Regions from separate parts of the Paenibacillus medicaginis genome, predicted to be linked through region 4. Evidence: riboswitches for the same ligand, from Rfam matches in the RefSeq annotation. Region 4 holds a riboswitch; each other region holds the start of a gene.

Region 1 (5,023 bases), on a different contig from region 4:
TCGCTATCGCTTCCCCTGTAGCCGCACTCAGTAATATTCCGTTGCGGTGATGTCCACAAGCAGCGTATAAGCCGGCAGCATCAGGTACGGGGCCTATAATGGGAAAGCCATCTTCCGTTTGCGGCCTTAATCCCGACCACGCTCTCAGAAAAGACGACTCCCCAATGTCCGACAGCCAGGCTGAAGCGCGCTCCAGAAGCTGGCGCAGCCCGCCTGCGGATACATCCTCTCCCCATTCATGCGGTCTGCTGGTTGCCCCAATCCACAGCTCCCCCTCCGGCTTTGGCACCAGATACACATCCTCGGCGTAAATGGTATACTCCAGCGTACGTACTGGCATGGTAACGGCTGCGATCTCTCCCTTGACAGGATACATTTCCGTATGGATGCCGAAATGGTTAAGCAGCTTGACCGCTTCAACCCCCCCTGCGATCACAACATTTGGGCAAGCAATATATCCCCTGCTCGTTTTTACACCACGCACCATACCGTCCACAATCCGGATGTCCTCTGCGATTGTATTTGTCAGCAGTTCTGCCCCGTGCTTTTCCGCGCCTGACACCAATGCCTGCACAAGTCGCTGCGGGAGCAACTGCGATTCCCGCTCGCGGAACAAGCCTCCAAGCACCTGCCCTGTCAGGCCGGGAATCCTTCTGGTTATCTCTGCGGCGTCCCACCACTCTGCGGCTGATCCATCATTGTTCCCGGCCATGGCCGACAAGTGCTCAACTTGCTCCGCTGTCCGGACAGGGAGAACGAAGCCTGTGGTGGTATACCCTGTTACCAGTCCTGTCAGGCCTTCAAGCTCCCGCACCAGTTCCCCGAACAGATTACGGCTGTGCAGGGCAAATGCGGCCAACTGAGGGTGGGCAAAAGCCTCACACTCTGCCGCCAGCATTCCGGCTGCCGCTCGTGTGGCCCCTTGTGCAGGAACCGATTTTTCGATCAGAATCGTTTTGAAGCCTCTTTTCGCCAGCTGATAGGCGATGGAACTGCCGATCGCTCCCGCGCCGATCACCGTACAGTCTGCCGAATAGCTCATGTCTGTTCCTCCTCCCATTCTCCTGTTATCATAAGGATACATCTGATCTGTAACACCCTGCTTCAAGTTATGAGCATTCTCCTGTATTCCTTTGCCGCCTCGGCCGGATCATCTGCTTTCCAGATACCTGACATCACAGCGATTCCTGATGCACCTGCCCGCCTGATGCCCCGCACATGCCGGGGCTGGATGCCGCCAAGCGCGATAACCGGAATGGAGACTGCACGACATAGCTCCTCCAGACTGCTCAGCCCCCGCGGTGGCAGCCCGGGCTTGGAGACGGAATCGTAAATATGGCCGTACAACACATAATTGGCCCCCGCCTGCTCCGCAGCCCGCGCTTCCTGCAGCGAGTGTACGGATGCCCCGCAGCGCAGCTTCGGGAACGTCCGCTTCACAAGCTGCAGCGGCAGGCTGTTTGAGGTGAGCTGCACCGTCCCCGCACCGAACAGAAGTGCTGCGTCTACACGGTCATTGACCGCGAGCTTGGACGGCGAGCAGCAGCCGCGCTCCGACACCGTGAACATAAATTCGTACAGCTCCGCCGCGCTCAGATGTTTCTCCCTGATGTGCAGCATGTCGATATCCGGTTCGATCAACCGCAAGATGTCTGCCGTGCGTTCAGCGCTTTGGCAGCCGTCCGTAATAAGATGAAGCTCCATTGCTTTTTGCCTCCATGGACAGTTATTCGGGAAAGCCAAAAAACCGCTTCCCGGTCAGGAAGCGGCTGAATTTACAGGTTCACCGAATTTACATGGAACTGCCTCCCTGCGCATAAGCAAGGTCGCATTTGATTCCCATTCGGCTAATGTCCACTTCCCTACGCTGGTATGATCCAGATCAGGTGCAAAGGGTCCGGAATGCGTTTATTCCGTCTCAGCCGCCAGCCGCGGCTCCCCCAGTGTGATACAGGCCTGTTCAATCGCCTGTATTACTATATATTTTGTTTTCCCTTTTCATGGTAGCACAATCCGTTTCACTTGCCTAGACGTACACTCAGATTTCAGTCCGAAAAGTCCAAAGCTGTGCTTCTCCTGCACATCAGGCTTTGGCCGACCACTCTTCGACATTCCATACTCTCGTTACCCAATCCTTATAAAAATCAGGTTCGTGGGATACAAGCAGCACCGTGCCTTTGTATTCCTTCAGCGCACGCTTCAGTTCATCCTTCGCCACCACATCCAGGTGGTTGGTCGGTTCGTCAAACAGCACCCAGTTGCTCTCACGCATCAGCAGCTTGCAGAGGCGGACCTTGGCCTGCTCTCCACCACTGAGGGCAGACAGCGGACGGGTAATATGATCATTTTTCAGTCCGCAGCGGGCAAGATGGGCACGAACCTCATGCTGGTTCAAATGCGGGTACTCGTTCCACACATCGTCAAGCGGTGTGATCCGCTCAGGACGCACCTCCTGCTCGAAATAAGCGGGATAAAGAAAGTCTCCGGTATAGATTTTTCCACTCAGCGGAGAGATTTTTCCGAGAATCGTTTTGAGCAGCGTAGATTTGCCGACACCGTTATAACCGACGATGGCGATCTTCTCGCCCCGTTCAATCGTAATGGACATTTTCGGCAGCAGGGGATGGCTGTAGCCAATCTCAAAGTCAATGCCTTCAAAGACCGTTTTGCCGCTGGCCCGCGCTTCCTTGAACTGGAACGTCGGTTTGGCCGCTTCTTCCGGCTTGTCGATCCGATCAATCTTATCAAGCTGCTTCTCACGGCTCTTGGCCCGTCCGGAAGTGGAGGCACGCGCCTTGTTGCGCTGGATGAAGTCCTCCTGCTTCTTGATATACTCCTGCTGCTTTTCATAAGCATCGATATGCTGTGTCTTCTGAATGTCAGCCATTTCAAGGAACTTCTCATAGTTGGCCGTATAGCGGTTCAGCTTGCCAAACTCCAGATGATAAATGACGTTGACGACCTGATTCATGAACTCAGTATCATGGGAAATCAGCATAAAGGCATACGGGTAGTCCTTCAAATAACGTGTAAGCCATTCGATATGCTCAACGTCCAGGTAGTTCGTCGGCTCGTCCAGCAGCAGCACATTCGGTTTCTCCAGCAACAGTTTGGCCAGCAGCACCTTCGTGCGCTGCCCCCCGCTTAAAGAGGCTACATCGCGGTCCAGTCCGATGGCAGCAATTCCAAGCCCGTTGGCCATTTCCTCCACTTTCACATCAATCAGATAAAAATCACCGATCTCCAGTTGCTCCTGGATTTCCCCCATTTGCTCCAGCAGCACCTCAAGCTCCTCCGGTGTGGCTTCGGCCATTTTATCCGTAATCGCATTCAGTTCCTGCTCAAGCTCAAGCAAGGGTAGAAATGCATCCTTGAGCACATCCCGCACGGTCTTGCCCGGAGTCAGCTTCGTGTGCTGGTCCAGATAACCGTAACGGACCTTCGGTGTCCACTCGACTTTGCCGTTGTCACGCAACTGCTGGCCTGTCAAAATATTCATCAGCGTCGATTTGCCGACACCGTTGGCCCCTACCAGACCGACGTGCTCTCCCGGCAGCAGGCGGAACGATACATTTCTGAATAATGTTCTGTCCCCGAAATTGTGGGAAACTTCTTCTACTGTTAATAAACTCATTTCCGTTAACTGGCTCCTTATTTTTCATTAAACTTCAATATGACTTCAGGTTTGCTTTCAAAGCCTTATTGTAGCATAAGAGGCAGCCTTACCGGAACCGCCCGCCATAACGAAAATGAAATTATACACCTGCACGACACGGACTCACTGTCTCCGGAGGGAAGCAAATAACGGCTTTTTCCGCCTCGGCCCAGGCAGAGCATCCTTGAACAAGGCTTGCAAAACGGTATCCATTTCTTCACATGGCTCAAAGGGGTCCAGATGGAGAGGCAGCGTATACACCTTTCCTGTACCCAGCTCTTTTCCAAGCCTGCGGACTGCTTCGCTCGTTGCCAAAGGAAGGCAGAAGCTCCACTTCTGCTGCGGATACCTGGCCAGAGCACTCGCAAACATCACTGTATCCGGCAACCTCCACTCCGCCCCGGACCCGACAATCAGCGGATAATCGGCCCGCAAAAATTCCTCCAGCCCTTCAGGATTCCCACCGCTGCCCAGATCAAAAACAATAAAATCAAAACCTCCGCTCAAGAGAGGAATGATGTCTTCCGGCGACATTTGACGGCAGTACTGCACCCCCTCAAAAGAAAAGCGCTTCGTCCCCTCCGCTCGTGCGTGCTCGTCCCCCTCCAGCAGCGTCTGTATCCTGGAAAAGGACTGTGATCGTCCATTCAATTCGGCTACAGCCACCCTGCCGCCCTGCCGTGAAAGATAGTGGCTGATGGCAATGGCCGTATGTGTAACCCCGCAGCCTGGGGATACCCCGAGCAGCGCAATCACCCGGGTGCCGGAATATTTCGCCTCCACTACTGGTACCGGCCTGTCAGCGGACGGCACGGACAACAGCCTTAACTCATGCATAACCTCCCTGGCGGTCTGGTATCTTTCCCCTGGATCGATCTTTAGCAGCCTGCGAATCACTCTGGCCAAATCACGCGGCAGCCCTGAGCGGATGACCTCCTCTACGCCAGGTGTCCATTCGCTTTGTCTTCCGTCTGTACATAAATACAGCATAAGCGCACCAAGACCATACAGATCGGAGCGCGCATCGGTTTGTCCTCCTCCATACTGCTCGGGTGCCGCAAAACCGACCGTCCCCAGCTTGACCGTGTCCTGGCTGCTGCCAGTACTGTAATTCCGCGCTGTACCAAAGTCGATTAGTTTCAGCTCAAGTCCCGCAGTGACCATAATGTTGGACGGCTTCAAATCGCGGTAGATGATGGACGGATTGTGGCTGTGCAGATAATCGAGCACATCAAGCAGTTGCAAGGCAAACGATACAATTTGTCCGCCCTCCACGATCCCGTCGTTGTTCTGCATATAAGCTTCAAGCGTCATGCCTCCGATATAATCCATGACAAGATATACGTTGCCTTCGTTGCTGAAATCGAA
Region 2 (5,023 bases), on a different contig from region 4:
GGCAATCAAACTGGATCCTTCTGGGTACTTATACTTATCAACTTTCTATCAATTAGACAATGCGGTCGAAAAAGTGAAAAAGCGTTTAAAAAGTGGCCGTTTAGTTCCTTATAAATAATTTTCCTAACTCTTGACTGAGAAAACTCATTGCGCTATCATATTAAGAGTAGTATATACAATGTATTTATGATATTAAACGGCTTTTAGACGCATACTATTATTTATGGATCATTAGAGGTGGGAAAGGTTCCCCACGCGCTTACCGAGAGGTAAGTTACCAGAGATCAGGATACGCCGCCCTGCTATGATCCTAACAGTAAGGACCCCGAAAGGGGTCTTTTTTGCAATTAAGCTTCGTGTTCAGCCACACGTCTATGAAAAGCGGGCTTGGACATTCCGGCTAAACCCGTGGCCTGTGCAATAGATGAACTATCCATGCGTTCAATATCATCCAGGATTTTTTCCAATCCCATGAACAATGCATCTCCTGGTTATCTTCCGGCATCCGCTGAATGGTATTCACGCGTACAAAAAAGCTGACCGAGATTCTTGATTCTTACGCTTCGAGTGAGCCTAACGAAAAAGTTTTTGTAGTCCAAAACAGCCGCAAAGTTCTCCTAAACTAAAGAATCGACCTTGTGAGTACAAGGTCGATTCATGTTTCATATCTGAAATGGTGGCAGCGGCAGAGAATCATCTCCCTGCGGGATAGGAAAGGTATTGTTTTTCACCGATTTGGTGCCCCCAAGCGGGTACGCGCGAGTGCCTCGTCCGCGTAATCGGAGCAACAACATATTGCTCAATACATCATTCAATAATGTAGAAGTAGTGGGCCTTTTCCAATAATAAAAAGTGGTATTGAATTGAACAAAATTAGGAACGGTCTTAGCTGGTTTCGTTCTTCAAGGCAATAATTTCAGACTCAGACAAACCTGAAGCTTTTGCTATAATTGAGATATCTTGATCGTGCAAATACTTCTGTCTATCTTTATACAATCGGCAGGCTTCCTCATCCTGACTTAGAAATTCCAATGTTGTCATCGCCTTATTCAATACAGGCTCGTTCTTCGTCAATACCTCGTCCTTAATTAGGATACTCACAGGTTGTTCAATCCGTTTTGTTTCCGGGATAAGCACTTACTCAAAATTATAGTCTCCTTTAGCAGGCAAGAAAAGAGAAAAGACACTGGCCAATTCCCGTGAGTATCCTACTGATCCCAGTGGCGTTATAAACGTGACATCGTAATTACGCAATATTATAGCTCTTTATTAAGTCATATGCTACAATAACACCATAAAAGTATAAGGAGCGGGGTACATGAATAGTGAGTTAAAGGAATTGCTGCAATCCGTAATCCGGGAAGAACTTCAACCGATTCATGAGCATCTTGAAAAAATTGAAACCGATCAGCAAGAGATGAAACAAGAGATGAAACAGGAGATTCAAGAAATCAGAGTCGATCAGCAGGAGATGAAACGAGCCGTCCTGGATACGAATGAACGGGTTATGGAAATAGGTGACTTTCTGGAGAACCAGCACAGAACTATTGAACTTCTCTCTGCCCGCTCCATCCAACAAGAAGCTGAATTGAAGAGCGTTATCAAAACGCAAAAGGCTTAGAACGGGTGCGGCACCGAGGTTTTTTCGAATAAGTCCCTCTGGACACTCCGGCCATGAAGGCATATAATCAACGTTAGTTCATATTACTGAGCCCGCAAAATCTTCAAACAATGCGGACGTGTCGAGGCAGCAGCTTGCCGTCTTGATGCTCCTTCATACAACTTGCCAGGGGTGCTGGAATCGGCCGGCTGAGATTGTGTCCCTAGACACTGACCCTTACAACCTGATCTGGGTAATGCCAGCGTAGGAATCGCTATAGAGTGACATGTCTTTTTGGCATCGTCATTCCTTCCTTTGGTAGATTACAGGCGTCCCGGATAACGGGGCGCTTTTTTGTGCAGGATCACGGCAGATGACAGCATTGCAGAAAGAGTACGGATGATGAAGAAGGGAGAAGAAAGTATGTTTTCTTTGCAAAAATGGGGCCTTGGAGCGGTATGCTCCCTGCTCCTCATCCTGACCGCCTGCGGAGGGCAATCGTCCGCTCCACAGGACTCGAACGCTTCCGGTCCTTCCGGCAGCGGCAGTACGGCCTCCGGGAAATTGAAAGACGTAAAGGTGGTGCTCGACTGGACCCCTAACACCAACCATACCGGATTGTATGTGGCCAAAGACCAGGGATACTATGAAGAAGCCGGTCTGAATGTGGAGATTGTACAGCCCGGAGAAGGCGGCGCCGATCAGATGGTCGCTTCGAATGCCGTTCCGTTCGGCATCAGCTATCAGGAAAGCGTCACCCAGGCTCGTACGCAAGGGGTTCCGCTCGTCTCTATTGCGGCCGTAATTCAGCATAATACGTCCGGCTTCGCCGCTCCGGTGGATCGGGGCATCAAGTCGCCCAAGGATTTTGAAGGCAAGAAATACGGCGGCTGGGGCTCGCCTGTCGAGGAGGCTGTCATGAAATCCATCATGGAGCTGGATGGCGGGGATGTCAGCAAGGTGCAAAACATCAACATGGGCGATGCGGATTACTTCACCGCAGTCAAGCGGGATATCGATTTCGCCTGGATTTTCTATGCATGGACAGGAATTGAAGCTGAGCAACGCGGCGAGCAGTTGGATATGCTGTACGTCAAGGACTACTCCAAGAGTCTGGACTATTACACACCGGTCATCGTCACAAATGAAGCGACCCTCAGCAGCGATCCTGAGCTGGTAAAAGCCTTCATGAGCGCTACGGCCAAAGGTTATCAATATGCGATTGACCAACCGGAAAAGGCGGCGGAAATGTTGTCGAAGGCCGTGCCTGAGCTGGATAAAGAGCTTGTACTGGCCAGCCAGCAATGGCTGAGCCCCCGCTATCAGGATGATGCCGCACAGTGGGGCGTCCAAAAAGCAGAAGTATGGAAAAACTACGCAGATTGGATGTATGAGCGCAAGCTGCTTGACAAACCGCTGGAGGTTGACAAAGCCTTCACCAATGATTTCCTGCCACAAGACGGCAAATCCTAATAGTGCGTGTTCAAAAGCTGACTTTTTGAACTACCTCTAATCTGATTCGGAAAGGAGACGGTTTTTCATGGCTAACACATTGTTGAGTATTCAGGTGATTCCCAAAACACCGGGCGGAGAGGACACCATCCCTTACGTCGATAAAGCGATTGAGGTGATCCAGCGCTCAGGCGTCAAGCATCAGGTCAACCCGCTGGAGACAACCATGGAGGGCGAGCTGGATGAGCTGCTGCACATCGTTAAGGAGATGCACACCGCACTTACCGAGGCAGGAATTCCAAGCGTGATTTCCCAGATCAAAATCGCCCATAATCCGAATGGAATCAGCATGGATAAGCTGACCGAGAAATACCGTCCATGAACAGGAAAGAAAGCCTCTATGCTGTGTTCAGAAGCGTATGGCCGCCCGTTGTGGCGGTCCTCTTCTTTTTGGCGGTATGGCAGGCCGCAGCGGTCTTCCTGCACATTGAGCCCTGGATGCTGCCGAGTCCGGCGGACATTGCCGCCGAAGCGGCCGCCCAATCCGCCCTGCTGGCCGATCATACCTGGGCTACCGTCAGGCTCACGCTGAGCGGTTTTGCGATTGGCACCGTCGTCGGGCTACTGCTGGCCGTGCTGCTGCACCTGATCCCTTTCCTGAAGCGGGCACTGTACCCGTTGCTCATTCTGAGCCAGAACATTCCGACCATTGCGCTTGGACCGCTGCTGATGATCTGGTTTGGCTTCGGCCTGCTGCCCAAGCTGATGGTCATTACGCTGGTCTGCTTCTTTCCTGTCGTTGTTGCCGCCCTGGACGGGCTGGCGCAAACGGACCGGCTGATGATGAACTACATGCAGATGTCAGGCGCAAGCCGGATGGGCATCTTCCGCAAGCTTGAGCTGCCGCATGCGCTGCCTTCCCTCTTTTCAGGCATGAAAATTGCCGCCACCTACAGCGTGATGGGAGCCATCGTCGCCGAATGGCTTGGGGCAAGCGAGGGGATCGGCTATTATATGCTCCTGCAAAAATCAGCCTACCGCACGGACCGGGTGTTTGCCGCGATTGCCATTATCGTGGCGCTAAGCCTGATCATGTTCCTGCTCATTGCGCTGATGGAAAGGCTGCTGATTCGGTGGCGGCCGGAGCAAAAATAGGAAATAAACCAGCCTGGCAAGCGTTATGCCTGTGCAGGGGAAGGAGTATGAGAAGATGAGCTTGAATGGTCTGCCCGTAGAGTCCCGGCAGAACGGAAAGGAAAATAACCGCAGGGGTGACAGAGAAAAAGCAGCTTTGAATGTAGAACAGGTGAGCGTCGCTTTCCGGCAGCGGAAAACCTTGCTCCCTGTGCTCAAGGACATTTCCCTGACCGTGGAACGCGGAGAGTTCGTTTCGTTGCTTGGCCCTTCCGGCAGCGGCAAAAGCACACTGTTTCACCTGATTGGCGGACTTCTGGCACCGGATCAGGGGCGTATTTATATGGACGGTGAGGATGTGACGGGCACGCGCGGGCGGATTAGCTACATGCCACAGCAGCCTGCCCTGTTCCCGTGGCGAACGACGCTGGACAACGTCTTGCTCGGGCAGGAGAATGCGCCGGGGCCAGACAAGGAGCCCCGCCGCGAGGCCCGGGAAGAGGCCCGCCGCCGGCTGGACGAGGTCGGGCTCGGCAAATTCGCCGATGCGTACCCGCACACGCTGTCCGGAGGAATGCAGCAGCGCGCGGCCTTTCTGCGGGCCATGCTGAGTCCGCAGGAGCTGATGCTGCTCGACGAGCCGTTCAGCGCGCTGGACGAGCTAACACGGTCAGACATGCAGCAGTGGCTGCTGCAGATGTGGGAGCGCCACCGCCGTTCCGTGCTGTTCATTACGCACAGCATTGAGGAGGCTTTGCTCCTGTCGGACCGCATCTATGTGCTGTCTGCCAGACCGGCGTCGGTGCTGCAGGTAGTGGATGTTCCTTTTGCAAGGCC
Region 3 (5,023 bases), on a different contig from region 4:
GCTGGAATTCTGCGCAGGAATATACCAGCCCTGCATCATACGGCTGCCGTCCTTGGCGGGAAAGCTGATTTCCTCATATGCCATGTCCTTGGCCTGCAGCGGATTGGAATACAGCGGAGCTACGGTCGGATTGGACAGAAACCAGACAATATAAGCATGCAAAGCGATAAAACAGAACATTAAAAAGAACACAACCGACAAACCAAGCGCGATGACGATATGCTTAAACCGGATTAACCGGGGGGAAAGCTGGGCGGACGGCTCGTTGACGGCAGGCTGCACCGGGGCGCCGCCTTGAGGTGACGCAATCATCGAAGAGCCTCCTTGATCATTAATAAAGTCAATTCCGGGTGCCAGCTAACAGCACTATTCCTTTAATCGTAAAAGGCAGCAGCTGCAAAGTCAATTCGACAGTAATTGATAATATTTTCCTCCTTGAATTATATACCGGGCTGTCGCTAAAACAGTTTACAGTCTGTCCTGAAATTTTATATAATTTATGTAACCAAGTTTCATTGAGTGAAACGGTTAAGCTCAGAAAAAATGACTGTATCCAGCCATGATCGGTCTGTTGGAAAATATTGATAAACACAAGAGAGAGGGGGCAGCCGCCGTGGAGGACCGGAAGCTGACTGTCCGTGCTGTCGAGCGGGCTTTGGACATCATGATGTGTTTTACGGAAGCCACTGATTTGGGATTGACGGAAATTGCGGCAAAAATAGGGCTGCACAAAAGCACGGTTCACCGTCTGCTCACGACGCTGGAGGAAAGAGGCTTTATCATCCGCAATGCAGCTACGGAGAAGTACCGGCTGGGCATTCGGATCTGGGAGCTGTCGACCCATATGTCACGCAATGAGGATCCCGCGGTTCTGCTGCTGCCTTTGATGGAGAAGCTCCGTGACCGTCTGGGCGAAACAGTGAGCCTGTATATCCGGGACGGGGATGAACGTATCCGTATCCAGGCTGTGCAGAGTGCGCAGGCCATCCGCCGGGTAGCGACCGTCGGGGCCCGCATGCCCCTGTCCGTTGGTGCATCCGGCAAGGTGCTGGTAGCCTTTGCTTCATCGGAGGAACTGGAGCAGTTGAAGAAGGGACCTGAGCTGCAGGCTTTGGCCGGGGATGAAGCTTACTGGAAGCAGCTTGAGGAAATACGCGTCAAGGGTTATGCGACTAGCTACGAGGAGCGCGAGCCGGGAGCGGCGGCTGTGTCCGCCCCGATTATGAATCATAAAGGGGAGATGACGGCAGCGCTCTCCGTTTCCGGGCCGGTGAGTAGACTTTCGTCCGAGACCTTGCATGAATTTGCTCCTATTATCGTGGAAGCGGGGAAGGAAATGGGAACGCTGCTCCCTTAGGGGTTGCCAAACTTTTCTTTTTAGGCTAACCTGAACTGGAAGGCGGAGGCATCCGTCTGTGAAACAGCATAGTTATAATGGCGGCATGATGCTGCCGAAGTTACTGGGGGGGCCCGTAATACCGGGCTGAGATGGAACCGTTCCAGGTTCCGGACCCTTTGTACCTGATCTGGATCATACCAGCGTAGGGAAGTAACCGGCCAATGAAATCATATGGATAGGCAGCATGTGCAGCAGCCAGGGGCATACCTTGGTAATGCATGGAGGCCTGTTTGCATACAGCCGGTTCCTTCGGGAACCGGCTTTTTCATTTTGCTGCAAAATTCGTTTCGCACCGCCGTCCGCCGCAAGGACAAGACAGCGTGCTTGGCCCGTATTTTGCAGCTGGCCGACAGCATCTTTTTTTCTCCGGTATGATCCCGATGAGGAATATGACGACTCGGGAGGAGCAAGCAGATGACAGAGAGCAAACGGAAAACAGCAGCAGCGGGAGGAGCCAATACGGATATCGGAGCCTTTCCGGCAAGCAGCAAGGTCTACATCCAGGGATCAAGACCTGATATTCTGGTGCCCGAAAGAGAGATAACGCTGCATGACACCCATACACCGCAGGGAGTTGAGCATAATGCCCCGCTGCGTGTGTACGATACAAGCGGGCCCATGACCGACCCGGCGAATCAGGCGGATATCCGCAAGGGGCTGCCCAAGCTGCGGCAGGCGTGGGTTGAGGAGAGAGAGGATGTCGCTCGTTATGAAGGAAGGGCAGTGCAGCCCGGGGATAACGGACTTCGGTCGGGGACCCGTCCTGCCGAGGAATTCCCGGGCGCTGTCAGCCGGCCGCTGCGTGCGCTGCCGGGGCGTAACGTTACCCAGATGCACTATGCCCGCCGGGGAATCATAACACCGGAGATGGAATTTGCAGCAATCCGGGAGGGGCTTGATCCGGAATTTGTAAGACAGGAGCTGGCGAGCGGAAGGGCGATACTGCCCTCCAACATCAACCACCCGGAGAGTGAGCCGATGCTGATCGGCCGCCATTTTCATGTCAAAATCAACGCCAATATCGGCAACTCGGCAGTAAGCTCCTCCATTGAGGAGGAGGTGGAGAAGATGACCTGGGCCGTAAGATGGGGAGCGGATACGGTGATGGACCTGTCGACAGGCCGCAACATTCACACGACGCGTGAGTGGATCATCCGCAACTCTCCCGTGCCGATCGGAACGGTGCCGCTGTATCAGGCGCTGGAAAAAGTCAATGGGGAGGCCGAAGCGCTGACCTGGGAAGTATACCGCGATACGCTGATTGAGCAGGCGGAGCAGGGAGTGGATTATTTTACGATTCATGCGGGCGTACTGCTCCGTTATATTCCGCTGACCGCCAAGCGGATGACAGGCATCGTGTCGCGGGGCGGGTCCATCATGGCGGCTTGGTGCCTTGCTCATCACCAGGAGAACTTTCTGTATACACACTTCGAAGAGATATGTGAAATTATGAAGACCTATGATATCGCCTTTTCGCTCGGGGACGGCCTGCGTCCGGGAAGTATCTATGATGCCAACGATGAAGCTCAGATGGCCGAGCTGGCGACGCTGGGTGAGCTAACGCAGATTGCCTGGAAGCATGATGTACAGGTGATGATTGAGGGGCCTGGTCACGTGCCTATGCATAAAATCAAGGAGAACGTAGATCTGCAGATGGAAATCTGCAAGGAAGCACCATTCTATACGCTGGGGCCGCTTACGACGGATATCGCCCCCGGATATGACCATATTACCTCCGCGATTGGCGCTGCCATGATCGGCTGGTTCGGAACCTCCATGCTCTGTTATGTCACACCGAAGGAGCATCTTGGCCTGCCGAATAAGGACGATGTGCGTGAAGGGGTGATCGCCTACAAGATCGCCGCCCATGCCGCGGATCTTGCCAAAGGCCATCCAAGGGCACAGCAGCGGGATGATGCGCTGTCCAAGGCCCGCTTCGAATTCCGTTGGCGCGATCAGTTCAATCTGTCCCTCGACCCGGAACGTGCGCTTGAGTATCATGATGAGACGCTGCCCGCCGAGGGGGCGAAGAATGCACACTTTTGTTCGATGTGTGGCCCGAAGTTTTGCAGTATGCGCATCACACAGGATATCCGGGCGTTTGCCGCAGAGAAGGGAATCGGCGAGGAGGAGGCTATTGCCGCAGGTTTGGAGGAAAAAGCGTTGGAATATCGCGGGGGTCGGAGCAGCTGATACCATAATGAATAGATGAAAGCTGTGCTGTAAAAGTAAAGGGCGCCCTTTATAAACTGGTACCCATAGACTGGACACTTTGAAAAAAAAGTGTTTGGGCTGTGGGTACCTTTTTGCATACATCGCTAGAGTCAGCGAAAAATCCATATTATATTTCGTAGTTCACGGTTACCACCTTCTCTTGAACTCCAAAAATATATTTAGCAACTTCAAGATGTGCAGGATGTGCAAGATAAGCATTAAAATCCTCTTTTGAATTAAATTGTGCCACCATCGCTATATCATAAGAAATTTGAGTGTGAGTAAAGTCCACCCCAACCGATAAATCCTTCAGATGTTCAATTTTGCCCTTCATTCCCAGCAGCTTGTTTTTTACGTTGTTTATTGTTTCTTCATTGCGGTTCTTAAGCTTAGTTAAATCATAATATACCCTCCAGTAAGTGAGCTCTAATTGCCAGACAATATGTCAAGCCATTCCTTAAGCAGTGCAGTTTCGGAAGCTCTTAGAGCAGAAATTTGGACTTTGGATAATTCATGCCGCAAAGTAGAAGCGGCTTCTACGATTTGTGGTGAGACCAACTGATCATCGTATGAGGGGGCGAGCCCAATTAAGATCGAGATCAGCATGTCGCGGGTAATGGAGACCAGAGGATGGTGAATGTTGCTGTTCGAGCGGATGAGATGAAACGTTAGCCCTGTCGCGACCGACTCTAAAAGATCGGTTGATACGTTGATCGGTAACCGCAGCCGGCCGACATCTTCAATATGACGCATGAACTCCATTACCTCCGAGCGGGCGGTAGCGGCGGCTGGTGACACCGTGTGTGTGGATGCCCGACAGTACATCAGATCATACAGCGCCGGATTATCCAGTCCAAAAGTGATATGCATATCCCATAACTTTTTAAAGTCGGCAATGAGGTCACCTGTATGTTCAATCTTTCTTTTTTGAGCGAGGTACTGATCAAATGCCTCCTTAACCACAGCATGTAATAAAGCCTCTTTATCGTCAAAGTAATGATACAGCGTCGGTGCTTTTACTCCTGCGGCTTCGCATACCTCGCGGTTTGAAATGTCACCGGCTGGTGAAGCGGCCAGCAACTGGGCTGTAGATTTCAGAATTCTTGTACGCGTCTCGTTGGGCCGTTCATTTCGCATTAGCTTAATCACCCCTATTCTTGATAAGAAGTAAAGAAAAGAAGCTCATTTCATATATCAATGATATACAATTAACATATATTAGTCAACTGCCGATATAAAATAACTCTAAATTCCTGACAACAGCGGCAGTCCAAGACTTTATTTATCAAGTCTTGGTCCGCCGCTGCAGGCCCCGTTGGATGGATCGGATTTATCAGATTTATGCAACGTTTTTTAGTGCTGTCGAATGGTACTTTATCTCACTGCAATATAAATGTCCGCCTGTCCGCT
Region 4 (5,023 bases):
AGCTTATTTAGGGCGACTGATAACACGAGAAAATGATTAGAAGGCACGGGCTTTAAAAAAAGGCCCGTGCCTTCTTACTGTTTAGATACCATGTACACTGCGTTTCACAATTTCCGTCAATTCGGATTTTTGCGCCTCATACTGCTCGCGCGTAATGCTGCCTTGGGCAAGCCGCTGATTCAGCTGGTCCGTCAGCTCTGCCACCTGCAGATGGATGACCTGGTTCATATCAGCGCCGGTCTCACCGGCAATATCGGCCATCGTTTTGCCGTCATACAATGCATGATATAATTCTTCGTCTGAGGAAAGACCCAGTATCTGTACAATGTCTTCTTTAACAACCTTTGCTTCCTGCTGTTTGGGCTTGACGGCTGTGCTTGCGGACGCCGTGCTGCTGCCTAGGGATTCGCCGATGGCAAGGGCCAAGGTGCTGAATATAAGTATTCTTTTCAAATTCATAATTGGTCTCCTTCTTCAATTTCATGAACTTATGTGCTTGGCGGCATGTGTCCATTGATGATGTTGGAGTGGAAGGTAGCTTACATGTTGTATTGTAACCGCTCAATCTTAAATAAAGCTTAAAACATGTTAAAAATTAGCCCAAAGGATCAGCCGGGTTCGCATATTTTCTAGGTGGCCTTGCCGTACAGAGCGGCAAAGGCCGCTGCCGCCCGTCCGGGCTCTTCAGCCTGGGAGATTGCTGAAATGACAGATACCCCGTCCGCTCCGGCGGAAAGAACAGGCGGTGCTTTTGCAGGCGTAATCCCGCCGATGCCGACAAGCGGAACGGTGATGCCATGGCTGCGCAGCTCCTGTATCAGGTGTGGGCCCTGTACAGGGCGGGCATCGCTTTTGGACGGAGTCGGATACATGGGACCGACGCCGAGATAATCCGCTCCGTCGGCGATAGCGCGCCGGGCTTCTTCTACCGAGTGCGCGGATACCCCCACAATAGCGCTATGCCCAAGCTTGCTGCGCAGGGAAGAGGCCGGGGCGTCCTCCTGTCCGACATGAATGCCATCGGCACCGAGCGCAGCCGCCATCTCCACATCGTCATTGACGATAAAGGGTACGCCTCCTTCCCGGCAGACCGCCTGCAACTCCCGCGCCAGCTCGTAAGCCGCCTGCCCGGTCAGGGCGCCTGTACCCTTTTCCCTGAATTGAAACAGGGTGACCCCGCCCGCGATCGCCTCGCGCAGAACTATAACGGGATCTTTGCCGCCACAGTTGATGCTGCCCATAATGAAATACACGGCAAGCTGCCGGCGCAGCTTCACCGGGTCGATCCGTTTGTCAAAGGGGCTGTTCATGTCAGCTCACCACCATTCTGCGAACGTCTTCGTCGGTAGGCAAAATGGTTGGTCGGTCCATGTCCTGATCCGATGCCAAGGCTGTCCTCAATCGCAGCCTGAATGAAATCCTTGGCCACACGCACCGCTCCAGTCGTGGTAAGCCCCTTGGCGAGACCAGCCGTTATCGCTGCAGAATACGTGCAGCCCGTGCCATGTGTCGCCATCGTATGTATCCGTGGACTTTCGAACACCGTAAATGCTGTGCCGTCATACAGAAGATCCCTGGCCAGATCGCCGCCGGCATGCCCGCCCTTCATGATGACCATGTCCGGTCCCATGGCGTGGATGCGCCGTGCCGCTTCCCTGATGTCTTGCGCTTTGAAGAGTTTCATGCCGGTGAGTATCTCCGCTTCAGGCAGGTTCGGGGTAATGATCAACGCGTGTGGAAGCAGGTTGCGGATCAGGGTGACTACCGCGTCACCCTTCAGCAGAGGCGCCCCGCCCTTGGCGACCATAACGGGATCGATGACGAGATTGCGCCACCCATAATGGGCGATTCTGTCGGCGGCGGCCTCAATGATGTCCGCGCTGAACAGCATGCCGGTTTTTACTGCATCTGGTGTGAGGTCTTGGCCAATCGAATCCAGCTGGCGGGCCACCGCTTCTGCCGTGAGCGGGAAAACCCCCTGCACTCCAAGTGTATTCTGTGCAGTGGCGGCTGTAAGCACGGACATCCCGTAGACGCCGAGCTCCTGGAAGGTTTTGAGATCTGCCTGAATGCCTGCGCCGCCGCCGCTGTCGGAGCCGGCGATCGTTAATGCTTTTGCCGTTTCTGTTGTTGTCATAACCGCTCACCTCCTTCTTGTACATACAAAAGACCCGCCCTTTTCCGGAGGAAAGGGGACGGGTCCACGATAAGAAGAGTAACAGGCCGATTGATGCCGCTGGACGTATCGTCTCACTTTCCTCCGCTGGTATGATCCAGATCAGGTGCAAAGGGTCCGAAGCAGACAGCTTCGTCTCAGCCGGGAAGGCTCCCCTAGTGATTGAACAAGTCTCTTATTCGATTGAATGACTGCATATAACTATATACATGATGACAGGGGATTGTAAAGGTTCAAAAATAGGCGGAACATTTTTTACAGAAGAGGGTATAGAAACGGAAAAGCAGGAAATAAATAAGGTAGGCAAGTGTCCCCTGAAACTTGATAATAACCAGACACGATGGCGATACAGGAAAAATGCCGCTTACGTTAGCGTTCTCCCTTCCCCCCGATACATAGGAGAAAATGTTATTTCACCGTTAGCTGGTAATTGTATTCTGAATGTGCTATAATGTAATTACTGGAATACGGATCTGCATTCGCATATTGTAGAGGGTTATTGTCTCAGGTTAAGGGTAACCTTGTACAATATGTGAATTTTTATTTTGAACAAAAATAAGAGGTCATATAAATATTTATTTGGAGGTATTTCCACATGCAAACAGGAACAGTTAAGTGGTTTAACGCAGAGAAAGGTTTTGGATTCATCGAGGTTGAAGGCGGTAACGATGTATTCGTACACTTCAGCGCAATCCAAGGCGACGGTTTCAAAACATTGGACGAAGGCCAACGTGTTGAGTTCAACGTTGTTGAAGGAAACCGCGGACCACAAGCTGAGAACGTTGTAAAACTGTAATTCTGCCATGCTGCCCCGAACTCTGGTTTGGGGCTTTTCTTTTCTGGCGGAGGAACAGATGCTTTTATATTGCTTTACAATTCATAGGAAAAGAGGGGACGCTCATGTACAATTCGCGCAAAAAGCCAATGGAAGAGACTCCTGAGGAGATCACTGTAATTTGGTCTTGCACCAGTGATACGTGTAAAGGCTGGATGAGAGATAATTTCGCATTCTCTGCTCAGCCAACCTGTTCTCTATGCGGTTCCGTGATGGAGAAAAGCGAGAAAAAGCTAGTTGTACTCAACAACAGCAGCTCCCCCCCCACCAAGAGCAGTTAGGTTTACAGCCATCATCGTTTTATTCAAGGCACTGGCCTAGGGCTGGTGCCTTTTCACTGCGGTTCCGCAGACAACAAAAAAACCTGTGCGCCTGAGTTTTCTCAGGCGCACAGGTTTTTTTACAATCCGATACCTTGCTGTTTATTAGTCAGGCGCAGCTGATAAAGCTGAGCCATAATATCCGCTTCCGCCCGCTCGTTCCATTCACGCACCATACGGGGCATCAGGCACAGGTCGACGATGACCCACACGGTCAGCGCCCCTCCGAATAGCACGAGAAGAATCCCTGACAGCATCATGAACGGTCCGCTTTCAAATTCCAGTGCAATGGAAAACACGATGTAAAAGATAGTAGTTAGAATAAACAGGACAAGCTGAACGATAGCCGTGGCAATTCTTTTCAGATAAAAGCGGTGTACGCCCAAATGCCCTCCGATCAGCATGAGGTAGGCGAGCGCCAGAGATTTTTCCGTGTCCCGCATGGCCGAGCTCAAAATCAGCATCTCATTGACCGTTAACTGGTCTTTAGTAAGCCTCATTAAAACACCACATGGTTATCATGATTATTATAGTTATCAAAAGATCTTCTGGATGTAATATCGTGGATCAGCCGGTCTTCCACTCTTTCGTTGTGATCTTTAACCCAGGTATGAATAAGGAAAGCATCTACAATCCACCAGATCGAAGTGATGATCATTCCGACCAGAGTGAGGGACAGAATCAGCTGTGCGACGGCGCTGCCGGTTCTCTTCACGTAAAACCGGTGTCCTCCGAACATGCCGAGGAAATACCACAGCACGTAGGCGACGACCATATTTTTGCCTTGGGCTTTGACTTCGGACTCCAGCAGCATCAGCTCTCTGGTATCCAGTTGACTTTTTCTAACGATATTGTAGCTCAATTGACATAACCCCCGTTAATATGACAGTAAAAATCAAATCCATCTTATCAGATTTTGTAAAGGGTGGCGAGGAAAATTTTGTATTGTGCTTTGACTTGTTGTCTATGCAGCACCGTTAGAATATTATATGGAACCCTGGCTTGTCTCAGTTCCGCGATCCCGCTCATCACTCGATTGTAAGAGCCGGCTCCGAAGCCGGTTAACCGGCGTTTGTCATGAATAGCCTTGGGCCTGTCTACGTTGTGAATCTAAATTGCGGAGAACCCATACTGCATGGGAGAAAAAGATTGTCACAAGAGTTGGGGAACTACGCTTTAAGCAATATCAGAGAAAACGGAACAGTCAGAATCGCAACCTGCTGAAATGACCGAAGCGCAGATTGCTAAGGGATATGTGGCAGCCGTTCGAGCTCTGCTCCTTGAAGATGGAGATCCACCATTGGAGCTTCCTTAGTTATATTACGCAAAAAATTTAATCGCAATAGCGCAGGCTACCTCAACGACTGAGAGCCAAAAAGGAATTCACTTATAAGTTACTCAACTTTCGCAGCATGAAATCGGCAAACAGGCCTTGATCTAACTGGGCAAAACGGAGATCCACTGCTGGAGTTGACGCTGAATCAAAGCAGACAGCTTTTTTCTAGCTTTGTTGAAAGAAGGGGATTCGCCTCCCTCAGAGTCTGGTAGCCAGAGTGAGATGGGTGTCTGTAAAGTGTGTGGTGTCTGGTGTCCGTTGCCTAGCGCCTAGTTACTAGTTCCTAGTACCTAGTCCTAGTCCTAATGCCTAATGCCTAATGCCTAATGCCTAATGCCTAATGCCTAATGCCTGAT

Evidence for each region. A riboswitch is a leader RNA that binds a small molecule or an ion and turns the genes downstream of it on or off. The one in region 4 is predicted to bind thiamine pyrophosphate.
Region 1: linked by a shared signal. The riboswitch ahead of ACE5LO_RS00545 (thiamine phosphate synthase) and the one ahead of thiD (bifunctional hydroxymethylpyrimidine kinase/phosphomethylpyrimidine kinase) in region 4 are both predicted to bind thiamine pyrophosphate.
Region 2: linked by a shared signal. The riboswitch ahead of ACE5LO_RS18110 (ABC transporter substrate-binding protein) and the one ahead of thiD (bifunctional hydroxymethylpyrimidine kinase/phosphomethylpyrimidine kinase) in region 4 are both predicted to bind thiamine pyrophosphate.
Region 3: linked by a shared signal. The riboswitch ahead of thiC (phosphomethylpyrimidine synthase ThiC) and the one ahead of thiD (bifunctional hydroxymethylpyrimidine kinase/phosphomethylpyrimidine kinase) in region 4 are both predicted to bind thiamine pyrophosphate.

Annotation. Positions count from the first base shown of each region.
Region 1 is NZ_JBHIRY010000001.1:106,255-111,277, forward strand. It holds gene thiO (glycine oxidase ThiO) at 1-1,042, opposite strand, end outside; gene ACE5LO_RS00545 (thiamine phosphate synthase) at 1,105-1,704, opposite strand; TPP riboswitch at 1,843-1,952, opposite strand; gene ACE5LO_RS00550 (ABC-F family ATP-binding cassette domain-containing protein) at 2,084-3,634, opposite strand; gene ACE5LO_RS00555 (serine/threonine-protein kinase) at 3,779-5,023, opposite strand, start outside.
Region 2 is NZ_JBHIRY010000019.1:67,455-72,477, forward strand. It holds gene ACE5LO_RS18090 (PBECR3 domain-containing polyvalent protein) at 1-118, shown strand, start outside; gene ACE5LO_RS18095 (hypothetical protein) at 348-473, opposite strand; partial or broken gene ACE5LO_RS18100 (Rpn family recombination-promoting nuclease/putative transposase) at 886-1,080, opposite strand; gene ACE5LO_RS18105 (CCDC90 family protein) at 1,319-1,621, shown strand; TPP riboswitch at 1,779-1,889, shown strand; gene ACE5LO_RS18110 (ABC transporter substrate-binding protein) at 2,024-3,073, shown strand; gene ACE5LO_RS18115 (MTH1187 family thiamine-binding protein) at 3,141-3,434, shown strand; gene ACE5LO_RS18120 (ABC transporter permease) at 3,431-4,207, shown strand; gene ACE5LO_RS18125 (ABC transporter ATP-binding protein) at 4,263-5,023, shown strand, end outside.
Region 3 is NZ_JBHIRY010000030.1:36,333-41,355, reverse strand. It holds gene ACE5LO_RS22635 (alpha/beta hydrolase) at 1-312, opposite strand, end outside; gene ACE5LO_RS22630 (IclR family transcriptional regulator) at 614-1,357, shown strand; TPP riboswitch at 1,453-1,565, shown strand; gene thiC (phosphomethylpyrimidine synthase ThiC) at 1,814-3,592, shown strand; gene ACE5LO_RS22620 (Dabb family protein) at 3,741-4,055, opposite strand; gene ACE5LO_RS22615 (TetR/AcrR family transcriptional regulator) at 4,040-4,750, opposite strand; gene ACE5LO_RS22610 (effector binding domain-containing protein) at 4,988-5,023, opposite strand, start outside.
Region 4 is NZ_JBHIRY010000022.1:22,421-27,443, forward strand. It holds gene ACE5LO_RS19495 (hypothetical protein) at 82-459, opposite strand; gene thiE (thiamine phosphate synthase) at 630-1,310, opposite strand; gene thiD (bifunctional hydroxymethylpyrimidine kinase/phosphomethylpyrimidine kinase) at 1,307-2,137, opposite strand; TPP riboswitch at 2,239-2,343, opposite strand; gene ACE5LO_RS19510 (cold-shock protein) at 2,772-2,972, shown strand; gene ACE5LO_RS19515 (cold-shock protein) at 3,077-3,292, shown strand; gene ACE5LO_RS19520 (TM2 domain-containing protein) at 3,412-3,831, opposite strand; gene ACE5LO_RS19525 (TM2 domain-containing protein) at 3,831-4,193, opposite strand.